2 regions of the Kocuria sp. CCUG 69068 genome follow, and region 2 is predicted to be linked to the other one. Evidence: riboswitches for the same ligand, from Rfam matches in the RefSeq annotation. Region 2 holds a riboswitch; the other holds the start of a gene.

Region 1 (5,769 bases), on a different contig from region 2:
GGAGACGGGGATGCGGGTCCCGTCCGCCGCGGTGGCCCAGTCCCGCTCCACCGCGTAGTCGGCGGGGTCGTAGCCGCCGAGCACCGTGGCCTCGCGCCGCAGCAGCGGCTCGGCGGGCAGTGCGCCGTCGCCCCCGGTGGCGCCCGCCACGAAGAGGTCGTAGACGCGCGGGGGCGTCGTGAAGGACGTGTAGGACAGGCGCACCACGGGGGCGTCGTGCTCCGCGGCGGAGACGCTCGCGGTGTAGAGCTCCTCGGCGAAGGCCGGTTCCACGGGGGCGGCCTGGGCGTCAGTGCCCAGCCCGGCGAGCGGGAGCAGCCGGACCCGCAGCGTGGTGTCCGCCCGGACGGAGACCACCAGGTGCGTGGCCGTCACGGCGCAGCCGTTGACGCGGACGGTGTCCGAGGCCGGCACGACGTCGCGCAGGGCCACCTCCGCGACCGGGCGGCCGAGGTCGGCCGGGTCCATGAGGGAGATCCGGGAGTTCGGGGCCTCGTGGTCGTGGGTCAGCAGGATCTGCTCCCGCCCGTCCAGCAGCAGGGGCTCCGCCTCGTAGAGCACCCGGTCGGTGCGGGGCAGCACCACCCGCAGCGGCGCCGCCGGGTCCGCGACCGGCTGGATGAGCTGCTCCGAGAACTCGGAGCACATGGCCTCCACCACGATCCAGCGCCGGTCCGCGGACAGGCCCGCCCCGAGCCACAGGCCGGGGTCGGTCTCCTCGTGGACGACGACGTCCTCGGCCACCGGGGTGCCCAGCTCGTGCCGGCGCAGCTGGTGGGGGCGCCAGGACTCGTCCACCACCGTGTAGTACACGGCGCGCGCGTCCGGGGTGAGGAAGGACCCGTAGAACGTCCCGGGGATCTCGTCGGCGAGCAGCGCCCCCGTGGTGAGGTCCCGGACCCGCAGGGTGAAGCGCTCGTCGCCGGTGACGTCCTCGGCCCAGGCCAGCAGCTCCCCGTCCTCGGAGACGTCGAAGCTGCCCAGGGAGTAGAACTCGTGCTTCGCGGCCTCCGCGTTGGCGTCGAGGAGCACCTGCTCCCCGGCCATGGGGGTGCCGGGCTCGACGACGGGCGGGGTCCAGTCCGCGAGCACGTCACCGGTGGTCACGGCCGGGACCCGGCAGAACACCTGGTGCGCGCCGCCCTCCACGGTGCGGGCGAAGTACCACCAGGCGCCGCGCCGGCTGGGCACGGACAGGTCGGTCTCCTGGGTGCGGTCCTTGATCTCCCCGAAGATCGTCTCCCGCAGGCCCGTGAGGTGGGCGGTGGCGGACTCCGCGTACTCGTTCTCCGCGGTGAGGTGGGCCAGCACCTCGGGGGAGTCCTTGTCCCGCATCCACTCGTACGGGTCGGAGAACACGTGGCCGTGGAAGGCGCGCTCGACGGGCTGCTGGCGGATCTGCGGGGGAAGGACAGTCATGGTCCCCATCCTAGGGAAGACGTCATGGGTGGGGAGGGGGCGGTCCGGTCGGGCCCGGGGGCGCCCGGCGCGGGCTGCGCAGGGCGGCCGGCGGGCCGGTGCCAGAATGGCCGCATGAGCACCCCCGCCCACCTCGCCCCGCGACCGCCCGCCTTCGGCTCCACCCGCGCCGACCTGTGGCTGCAAGTGCTCCTCGTGCTCGGGGTGTCCCTGGGCGCCTCGGCCCTCTGGGCCGCGCTGTCCCTCGCCGAGCACCTGGCGCGCGGACCGCTGTCCGAGGCGCAGGCCACGATGAACCCGCCGCTGAGCCCGCAGCCCCTCATCGACCTGCTGCGCCAGCTCACCGGGATCGCCCTGGACCTGGTGCCGGTGCTGCTCGCGCTCTACCTGCTCGCCGGCTCCGCCGGAGCGCTGGGCACCGTCCGCCGGCGGATCGGCCTCGACGCCCGGATGCCCCTCCCGGACCTGGGCCTCGGCACCGTGCTCTTCCTGCTCATGGGCCTGGGCACGCTGGCGCTCTACGGCGCCGGCCGGGCCCTGGGCGTCACCGCGGAGGTGACCACGTCCGGGCTCGCCGCGCACTGGTGGACGGTGCCCGTGCTGCTGCTCTCGGCCGTGCGCCACGCCCTGGTCGAGGAGGTCGTGGTGGTCGCGTTCCTGACCGACCGGCTGACCCGCATCGGGTGGAGCTGGCCCGTGGTGCTGGTGGTCACGGCCCTGTTCCGCGGCAGCTACCACCTCTACCAGGGGATCGGGCCCTTCCTCGGCAACGTGGTGATGGGCCTCGTCTTCGCGGAGCTCTACCGGCGCACCGGCCGGGTGATGCCCCTCGTCGTCGCGCACTTCCTGCTGGACGCCGTCGGCTTCCTCGGGGCAGCCCGGCTGCTGGGCTGAGCCCGCCCCGCGGTGCCCGGCCTCAGATGGTGACGGCGCCGTCCGGGGTGCTGAACGAGACGGAGAGCACCCCGGGGGTGCCGTCCGGATAGCGCCAGTCGACCTCGAGGTCCTCGAGCGCGGTCTCGACGGGAGCGCCCAGCCACTCGGCGACCCGTTCCGGGGCACCGGCGATGGTCATTCCCGCGAGCCCGACGTCCGTGATCCGCGCCTGGGACGGGTGCATCTCCGGGGCGGAGTCGAAGTGGATCATGAACGGCAGCTGCGGATCGGCGATCAGGCCCTTGACGCCGATCTGGTGCCACTCCAGGCACCGGCCGTCCGGGAACACCCGGTGGCCGGGCACGGAGCGGCGCCCCAGGCGCTGCTCGAAGGGGGCGAGGTCCTCGACCTCCACGACCCAGCCCAGCCAGCCGCCGCCGGCGGCGGACCGGGCCCGCACGGCCTGCCCGAAGGGGGCCTTCTCCGCCGCCGGGTGCTGGAGGACCTCGACGACCTCCACGTACTGGTGGTTCGTGAGCGGCAGGATCATGTTGCGGGTGCCGAAACGGGGGTGCACCCCGCCCTTGACCGGTTCGATCCCAAGCTGGTCGGCGATGCGCTCGGTGGTGGCCTCCAGGCCCTCCGGGCGGCAGGCGTAGGACACGTGATCGACTCTCATGGGCACATCGTGGCACCCTGTGAGTTTCGTCTCCAAATCGGTCCGCGACGCGCCGGGCACCGTGCGGGCGGCACCCCTGCCGCAGCGTCACGCCCGGCCCCGGCTTGACGCCGTGCGGGCCTGATCCGGAGAATGCTGTCCAGGTCATGAGCGCCAGCGTCCAAGCCCCAGCTAGCTGGCCGGCAACCCTCCACCGCGGTGGGGTGCCCTGGGTGAAGACCAGGCTCCTCGCGACCAGCGAGCGAGCAAGCGCGGGTCCCCGGCGCCCGGCCGTTCCCGGCCGCACCGCCTCGGCCGGGACGGGACCCCTGAGATCCACAAGGAGTCCCACGGCATGTCCGATCTCCCCGCTTCCCGCACCGACGCCTCCGCCGCCCGCACCGACGCGGCCGAGCGCCCCACCCCCGAGAACCCCGGGGGCTGGGCCTTCGAGACCCGGCAGATCCACGCGGGGCAGAGCCCCGACCCGGTCACCGGCTCGCGCGCCCTGCCGATCCACCAGACCACGTCCTTCGTCTTCCCCGACGCCCAGGCCGCCGCCGACCGCTTCGCGCTCGCCGAGCTCGGCCCGATCTACACGCGGATCGGCAACCCGACCACGGAGGTCGTGGAGAACCGGATCGCCGCCCTGGAGGGCGGCGTGGGCGCCCTCATGCTCAGCGCGGGGCAGTCGGCGACGACGTTCGCCGTGCTCAACGTCGCCGGCGCGGGGGACCACCTCGTGGCCAGCCCCAGCCTGTACGGCGGGACCTACAACCTCTTCAAGTTCACGCTGCCCAAGCTCGGCATCGAGACCACCTTCGTCTCCGACCCCGACGACCCCGAGGCGTGGCGGCGGGCGGTCCGGCCGAACACGAAGGCCTTCTTCGCCGAGACGATCCCGAACCCGCGCAACGACGTCCTCGACATCGAGACGGTCTCCGGGATCGCCCACGACCACGAGGTCCCGCTCATCGTGGACAACACCGTGGCGACCCCCTACCTCGTCCAGCCCCTGCGCTGGGGCGCGGACGTCGTGGTGCACTCGGCCACCAAGTTCCTCGGCGGGCACGGCACGGCCATCGGCGGCGTGATCGTGGACTCCGGGGCCTTCGACTACGGCCGCTACCCGGACCGCTTCCCCGGTTTCAACCAGCCGGACGAGTCCTACGGCGGTCTCGTCTACGCCGAGGCCCTGGGCGCGGAGGGGCCCTTCGGCGTCAACCTGTCCTACATCCTCAAGGCCAGGGTGCAGCTGCTGCGCGACCTCGGCTCGGCGATCTCCCCGTTCAACGCGTTCCTCATCGAGCAGGGCATCGAGACGCTGTCCCTGCGGATGGAGCGGCACGTGGCCAACGCCGGGACGGTGGCCCGCTGGCTCGAGGCCCGCGAGGACGTGCGCTCGGTGACCTGGGCCGGGCTGGAGTCCTCCCCGTGGCACGGGCGGGCGCAGAAGTACGCGCCCCGGGGCGCCGGGTCGATCCTGGGCTTTGTCCTCGACGGCGGACGGGAGGCCGGGGCCGCCTTCGTGGACGCCCTGACCCTGCACTCGAACGTCGCCAACATCGGCGACGTCCGCTCCCTGGTGATCCACCCCGCGTCCACCACGCACAGCCAGCTCCTGCCCGAGGAGCAGCTGGCCGCCGGCGTGGAGCCCGGCTTCGTGCGCTTGTCCGTGGGTCTGGAGCACATCGACGACATCCTGGCGGACCTGGAGCAGGGCTTCGCAGCGGCCGCGGCCGCGCAGGGAGGACAGGAGTGACCGTGACGGTCGTGAGGGGCTCCGGCGCCGGGACCGCCGTCCGCGAGGACGGCGTGCCGCGGGTCGCCGGGATCGGCGAGCTGGAGCTCGAGTCGGGCTTCCGGCTGCCCGACGTCCGGATCGCCTACGAGACGTGGGGGACGCTCGCCCCGGACGCCTCCAACGCGGTGCTCGTCGAGCACGCCCTCACCGGGGACACCCACGTGGCGGCCGGCCGGGCCCGCCCCGGCGCCCCCGAGGCCGAGCGGCGCGCCGCCGAGAGCGGCGGCTGGTGGGAGGGCCTGATCGGCCCCGGCGCCGCCATCGACACGGACCGGTGGTTCGTGGTCTGCACCAACATCGTGGGCGGCTGCTACGGGTCCACGGGCCCGGCGACCCCCGCGCCGCCGAGCGTGGACCCCGAGGGCCGCCCCTGGGGCTCCCGCTTCCCGCTCATCACCGTCCGGGACTCCGTGCACGCCGAGGCGGCGCTGGCCGACGCCCTCGGCATCGACGCCTGGCGCCTGGTCATCGGCGGCTCCATGGGCGGGGCCCGCGCCCTGGAGTGGGCCGTGACCCACCCGGACCGCGTCCGGGCGTGCGCGGTGGTCGCCGCGTGCGCCCAGTCCAGCGCCGAGCAGCTCGCCTGGGGCCAGGCGCAGAACCTCGCGATCCGCCAGGACCCGCACTTCCGCGGCGGGGACTACTACGACGGCCCGCCGCCCGTCACGGGCCTGGGCCTGGCCCGGCGGATCGCCCACATCACCTACCGCTCGGCCGACGAGCTGCACCACCGGTTCGGGCGCTCGCCGCAGGCCGACGAACAGGTCATCGACACGCACGCCGGCGGGCGGGGGCGCTACCAGGTGGAGAGCTACCTCGACCACCAGGCGTCCAAGCTGGCGGGCCGCTTCGACGCCAACAGCTACCTCGCCGTCAACGAGACGCTGATGTCCCACGACGTCGCCCGGGGCCGCGGCACGCTCGAGGAGGCGCTGTCCGTGACCTCGTGCGAGTGGCTCGTGGCGGCGGTGGACTCCGACCGGCTCTACCTGCCCCGCGAGTCCGACGTCCT
Region 2 (5,769 bases):
CGGGCGGCGGCGTCCTCGTCGACGACGCCCAGCTGCAGCCACACCGCGGCGGCGCCCACGGCGATGGCCTGGTCCACCACCGCGCCGACGCGGCGGGAGTTCACGAAGCAGTCCACCACGTCGATCGGCCCCGGGACCTCGGCGAGCGTGCGGTGGCCGGACTCGCCGTGCACCGGCTCGCCCTTCGGGTTGACCGGGACGATCGTCATGCCGAGGTCGTCCCGGATCCGCTTCGCCACCGAGTGCGCCGGACGGGCCGTGTTGCCGGTCAGCCCCACCACGGCCCACCGGCCGGGCCGTGCCATGAGGCGGTCGATGACGGCGGGGTCGTTGCGGCTCATGCCCCCAGCCTGGCACGGAACCCGTTCCCCCTCCTTCTTCCTCCGCGGGATTGCACGTGTCGGCGACCTCGCGGAGGGGGGAGGGTCAGGAGAAGAGCGGCAGGAGGTCCGCGTGCGCGCCCAGCTCCGCACGCTCCTGGGCGGTCAGCTCCGCCCGGCCGGTGCCCACGCGGGCGAAGTGCTCGTCGCTCCAGTGCTCGAGCGGTTCCCGCTCCCACAGGTCGGTGAGGACCCGGCGGACCTCGGCGAGCCCGTCCACGGCGGGACCCGGGGAGCCGTCCAGGTGCTGGATCAGGTCCAGGTGGTGGACCGTGGCCTCCACCGCGAGGGTGCTCAGCAGGTCCTCGACGCGCAGCACGTGCCCCTGGGTGCGGACCGCGCCGTCGCCGCAGTGCTGCGCGGCGTGCACGAGCGCCCGGGTGGTCTCGCGGTGGAGGGCGCGCACCGGCTCCCAGTCCAGGACCATGGACGCGGCCACGCGGGTGTGGCGCCGGGCCTCGGCGGCCCCCGCGGGATCGCCGCCCCAGTCGGTCCAGTAGGTCGCGGCGTCCCGGTCGGGGCGGGCGGTGGTGGGCGTGTGCAGCGCGACCAGCCCCCGCAGGGCGTCCATCGCGCAGTGGTGGGTGAGGTCCCGGACCGACCACCCCGGGCAGCCAGTGGCGGCCCAGGAGTCGTCGTCGCCGAGCCCGTCGAGGACCGCGCCGAACGCCGCGCAGGCGTCGCGCACCAGGTCCGCCCGGGCCGGGCTTCTGCGGCTCGTCATGGGTCCATGGTGGGGCACGGAGGGCTCCCGTGCCAGCGATGTGTCGCGATCACCACGGATGCGACGGATTTGCCAGGGAACACGCCGAGGACGTTCAATTGGTGGTGTAACCATCCGGAGCGGCTGAGAGACCTGGCTCGTCGACGTCGCAGCAACCGGCACGGATCCGTCTGATCCTCCGTGCGAGGTGCTAATGCCAGGACCGATGGAGTTGATCATGAGCACTTCCCTGCTGGGCTCTGCGCCGGCCACCGCACCGGGCACCGCGAAGCGCGCCTTCTCCGTGGCCTTCGAGCACGTCGGCAAGGCCTTCCCGTCCGGCCGCGAGACCCACCACGTCCTGCAGGACGTCGACGTCACGGCCCGGCCCGGCGAGGTCCTGGCGGTCCTGGGGCCCTCGGGGTGCGGCAAGTCCACGCTGCTGCGGGCCGCCGCGGGGCTCGACACCGCCTCGGCCGGACGGGTGCTCATCGACGGCACCCCCGTGTCCGGCATCGACCCGCGCTGCGCGGTCGCCTTCCAGGAGCCCCGCCTGCTGCCGTGGCGCTCGGTGCGCGAGAACGTCCGCCTGGGCCTGCCCCGCGGACTCCCCCGGGACGAGGGGGACGCCGTGATCGACGACCTGCTGCGCCTGGTGGGGCTCACCGCGCACGCCGGCCACCGTCCCCGCGCGGTCTCCGGCGGCATGGCCCAGCGCGCGTCCCTGGCCCGGGCCCTGGCCCGCAATCCCGGGGTCCTGCTGCTCGACGAGCCCTTCGGCGCGCTCGACGCCCTGACCCGCCTGAAGATGCAGGACCTGCTGCTCACGATCCACGCGGCCCAGCCCACCACCGTCCTGCTCGTCACCCACGACGTCGACGAGGCGCTGCAGCTCGCGGACCGGATCGTGGTCCTGGGCCGGACCGGGCCCACCGCCCCGGCCTCGATCAGCACGATCCTCGCCGTCCCCGGCGAGCGCCCCCGGGACCGGGCCTCCGAGGTCCTCGCCGAGCTGCGCGTGCAACTCCTCGGCCACCTCGGCGTCGACACCCACCACCCCGCGACCCGCTGACGCGGCCCGCCCCCACCCCGATTCCCCTCCCCGGACCAGCGGCGGCACCCGCCCGCGCCGCCCGGCACCGTCCGTCCACCACGAAAGGCTCCGCCATGCCCCTGCCCCAGCGCTCCGTCCGCACCGTCCCCGCACTCGCCGCCGTCCTGGCCCTCGGCCTGACCGGGTGCATGGCCGGTGAGGGCTCCGGTGAGCCGCCCGCGGAGGCCGCCGGGGACGGCACCGTCCGCGTGGACTGGGCCACCTACAACCCGCTCTCCGTGGTGATCAAGGAGAAGGGCTGGCTCGAGACCGCGTTCGCCGAGGAGGGCATCGAGGTGGAGTGGGTGCAGTCCGCCGGGTCGAACAAGGCCAACGAGGCGCTGCGTGCGGAGGCGGTGGACATCGGCTCCACCGCGGGCTCCGCGGCGCTGCTGGCCCGCAGCAACGGCACCCCGATCCGGGTGATCGACCTCTACTCGCAGCCGGAGTGGTCCGCCCTGGTCACCGCCGCCGGCAGCGAGGTGCAGGAGGTCGCGGACCTCGAGGGCCGCACCGTGGCCGCGACCAAGGGCACCGACCCGTACTTCTTCCTGCTCCAGGCCCTCGACGAGGCCGGGGTGGACGCCGGGGACGTCACGATCCAGAACCTGCAGCACGCCGACGGCCGCGCCGCCCTGGAGAACGGCCAGGTGGACGCCTGGTCCGGGCTCGACCCGATCATGGCCGCCGCGGAGGAGAACGGCGCGGAGCTGTTCTACCGCAACGTCGACTTCAACACCTACGGCTTCCTCAACGCCCACGAGAGCTTCCTCGAGGAGCAGCCCGAGGCCGCCCAGACCGTGGTGGACGTCTACGCCTACGCCCGGCAGTGGGCGCAGGAGAACACGGAGGAGACCTCGCAGCTGCTCGCCGAGGCGGCCGGGATCGAGCTGTCCGTGGCCGAGAAGGTGCTCGAGCGCACCAACCTGGACATCGACCACGTGCCGGGCGACGAGCAGCTGGCGGTCCTCGAGAAGGTCGGGCCGATCTTCGTGGAGTCCGACGACGTGGCCGGCCAGGAGCAGATCGACGAGGCGCTCGGGAGCATCGTGGAGAGCTCCTACGCCGAGAACGCCGACGCCTCCCGCGCGGCCGAGCTGGTCGGGGCCGGGCAGTGACGCAGCCCCTGGCCCCCGCCGAGGAGGCGCAGCGTCTCGAGGACGCCCCCGCCGCGGCCCCCCGGCGGCGGCCGCTGCTGCGCACCGGGCTGGGCCTGCTGCTGCCCGCCGCGCTGCTGGTGCTGTGGCACGTGCTGTCCACCGCCGGCGTCTTCAGCGCCGTGCAGCTGCCGGCCCCGCTCGCGGTGCTCGAGGCCGGGATCGGCCTGCTGGCCGGCGGGGACCTGTGGACCCACGTGGGCATCTCGACCCAGCGCGTGCTGATCGGCTTCCTGATCGGCGCCGGGCTCGGCCTCGTGGCCGGGTCCTTCATCGGCCTCTCCCGCTGGGGCTCCACACTGGTGGGCCCCACGATCGGGGCGTTCCGGGCGGTGCCGTCCCTGGCGTGGGTGCCGCTGCTGCTGCTGTGGATCGGCCTCGGGGAGGACTCCAAGGTCACGCTGGTGGCCATCGGCGCGTTCTTCCCGGTCTACACCACCGTCTCCGCGGCCCTGCAGCACGTGGACCGCAACCTCATCGAGGCGGCGCGGGCGTTCGGGCTGCACGGGCTGCGCCTGCTCACCACGGTGCAGCTGCCGGCCGTCATGCCGTCGGTCATCTCGGGGCTGCGCCTGGCCCTGGCCCAGGCGTGGCTGTTCCTCGTGGCCGCCGAGCTGCTGGGCGCCTCCATGGGCCTGGGCTGGCTGCTCACCGACTCGCAGAACAACGGCCGCACCGACCGCCTGCTCCTCGCCATCGTGCTGCTCGCGGTGCTCGGCAAGGCGACGGACGCGCTGCTGGGGGTCTTCGAGAAGTGGGCCGCCAAGAAATGGGCCTGACACGTGCGCCTGGCACAGTGGAACCGTCGTCCGTGCCGGCCGGAAAGGACAGCAGCACCGTGAGCTTCAGCTGGAGCGACCCCTCCTCCCCCACCCCCAATCCCGCCCTGGTCTCGGACGAGGCCCGGATCGCCTTCTGGGAGGCGCAGGCGTCGCGCCTCGACTGGGCGCGGCCGTGGACCACCGCGCACCGCTTCGAGGCCCCGCGGCGGCTCGGGACGGACGAGCAGGGCGGCCCCACCTGGTCGGTCCCGGAGATCGCGTGGTTCGAGGGCGGCAGGCTCAACGTGGCCCACAACTGCGTGGACCGCCACGTCGAGGCCGGCCGCGGCGCCCACGTAGCCCTGTACTTCGAGGGAGAGCCCGGGGACCGGCTGGTCTACACCTACGCCGACCTGCAGCGGGAGGTCTCCCGCGCCGCCAACGCCCTGCTCGCCCTGGGCGTGGAGCAGGGCGACCGGGTGGTGATCTACCTCCCCGTCATCCCGGAGACCGTCATCATCACGCTGGCCTGCGCCCGCATCGGCGCGGTGCACTCCCTGGTCTTCGGCGGGTTCTCCGCCGAGGCGCTGCGCTTCCGCGTCGAGGACACCGGCGCCAAGGTCCTCGTGACCACGGACGGGCAGCACCGGCGCGGCGCCGTGGTGCCCGTGAAGGCCGTGGCCGACGAGGCCTGCAGCGGTGACAACGCGGTCGAGCACGTCGTCGTCGTGCGCCGCACCTCCCGGCCCGGACGCACGGACCTGCCGCGGGGCACCCGGGGGACGCACTCCAAGGAGGAGGACGCGGTCCCGTGGACGCGCGGGCGGGACGTGTGGTGGCACGAGCTGATCGCCGACCAGTCCGACGTGCACGTGCCCGAGGCGTTCGACGCCGAGACGCCGCTGTTCATCATCTACACCTCCGGGACCACCGGACGGCCCAAGGGCCTGGTGCACACGATGGGCGGCTACCTCGTGCAGACCGCCTACACCCACGCGCTGCTGTTCGACCTGCTGCCCGACGTCGAGGACGAGGACGGCGTGCTGCGCCCGGACGAGCTGGCCACCGTCAACGACCCCGCGAAGGTGGACTCGACCGTCCACTGGTGCACCGCGGACCTCGCGTGGGTCACCGCGCACACCTACGAGATCTACGGGCCGCTGGTCAACGGCGTGTCCGAGGTGATCTACGAGGGCACCCCGAACACCCCGCACTGGGGCCGGCACTTCGAGGTGGTCGAGCGCTACGGGGTCACCGCCTACTACACGGCGCCCACGCTGATCCGCTCCCTGATGGGCGCGTTCCCGAAGGGCGTCCCGCCGCTCTACAACCTCAACTCGATCCGGCTGCTCGGCTCCGTGGGCGAGTCGATCAACCCCGAGGCCTGGCGCTGGCTGCGCGCGCAGCTGGGCAGGGACGAGGTGCCGTTCGTGGACACGTGGTGGCAGTCCGAGACCGGCGCCACCGTGATGTCCCCGCGGCCGCACGACCCCCAGTTCGCGCCCCCGGGGACGTTCGACGACGGAGCCCCGCGCACCGCGCTCAAGCCCGGCTGCGCGACCCGGGCGGTCCCGGGGATCTCCACCCGCGTGGTCGACGAGGCCGGGGAGACGGTCCCGCCCGGGGTGCAGGGCTTCGTGGTGGTGGACCGGACCGGTCCCTCGATGGCCCGCAC

What was found. Region 2 has a riboswitch for S-adenosylmethionine ahead of CRM73_RS06690 (ABC transporter ATP-binding protein). Riboswitches for the same ligand answer to the same signal wherever they lie in the genome.
Region 1: another riboswitch for S-adenosylmethionine. It lies ahead of CRM73_RS04275 (bifunctional o-acetylhomoserine/o-acetylserine sulfhydrylase); the one in region 2 lies ahead of CRM73_RS06690 (ABC transporter ATP-binding protein).

Annotation. Positions count from the first base shown of each region.
Region 1 is NZ_PDDL01000013.1:1,320-7,088, forward strand. It holds gene CRM73_RS04260 (S9 family peptidase) at 1-1,419, opposite strand, end outside; gene CRM73_RS04265 (CPBP family intramembrane glutamic endopeptidase) at 1,534-2,313, shown strand; gene CRM73_RS04270 (VOC family protein) at 2,336-2,974, opposite strand; SAM riboswitch class IV at 3,117-3,232, shown strand; gene CRM73_RS04275 (bifunctional o-acetylhomoserine/o-acetylserine sulfhydrylase) at 3,309-4,715, shown strand; gene CRM73_RS04280 (homoserine O-acetyltransferase) at 4,712-5,769, shown strand, end outside.
Region 2 is NZ_PDDL01000023.1:6,649-12,417, forward strand. It holds gene CRM73_RS06680 (CoA-binding protein) at 1-341, opposite strand, end outside; gene CRM73_RS06685 (maleylpyruvate isomerase N-terminal domain-containing protein) at 427-1,104, opposite strand; SAM riboswitch class I at 1,212-1,316, shown strand; gene CRM73_RS06690 (ABC transporter ATP-binding protein) at 1,322-2,155, shown strand; gene CRM73_RS06695 (aliphatic sulfonate ABC transporter substrate-binding protein) at 2,251-3,294, shown strand; gene CRM73_RS06700 (ABC transporter permease) at 3,291-4,112, shown strand; gene CRM73_RS06705 (AMP-binding protein) at 4,172-5,769, shown strand, end outside.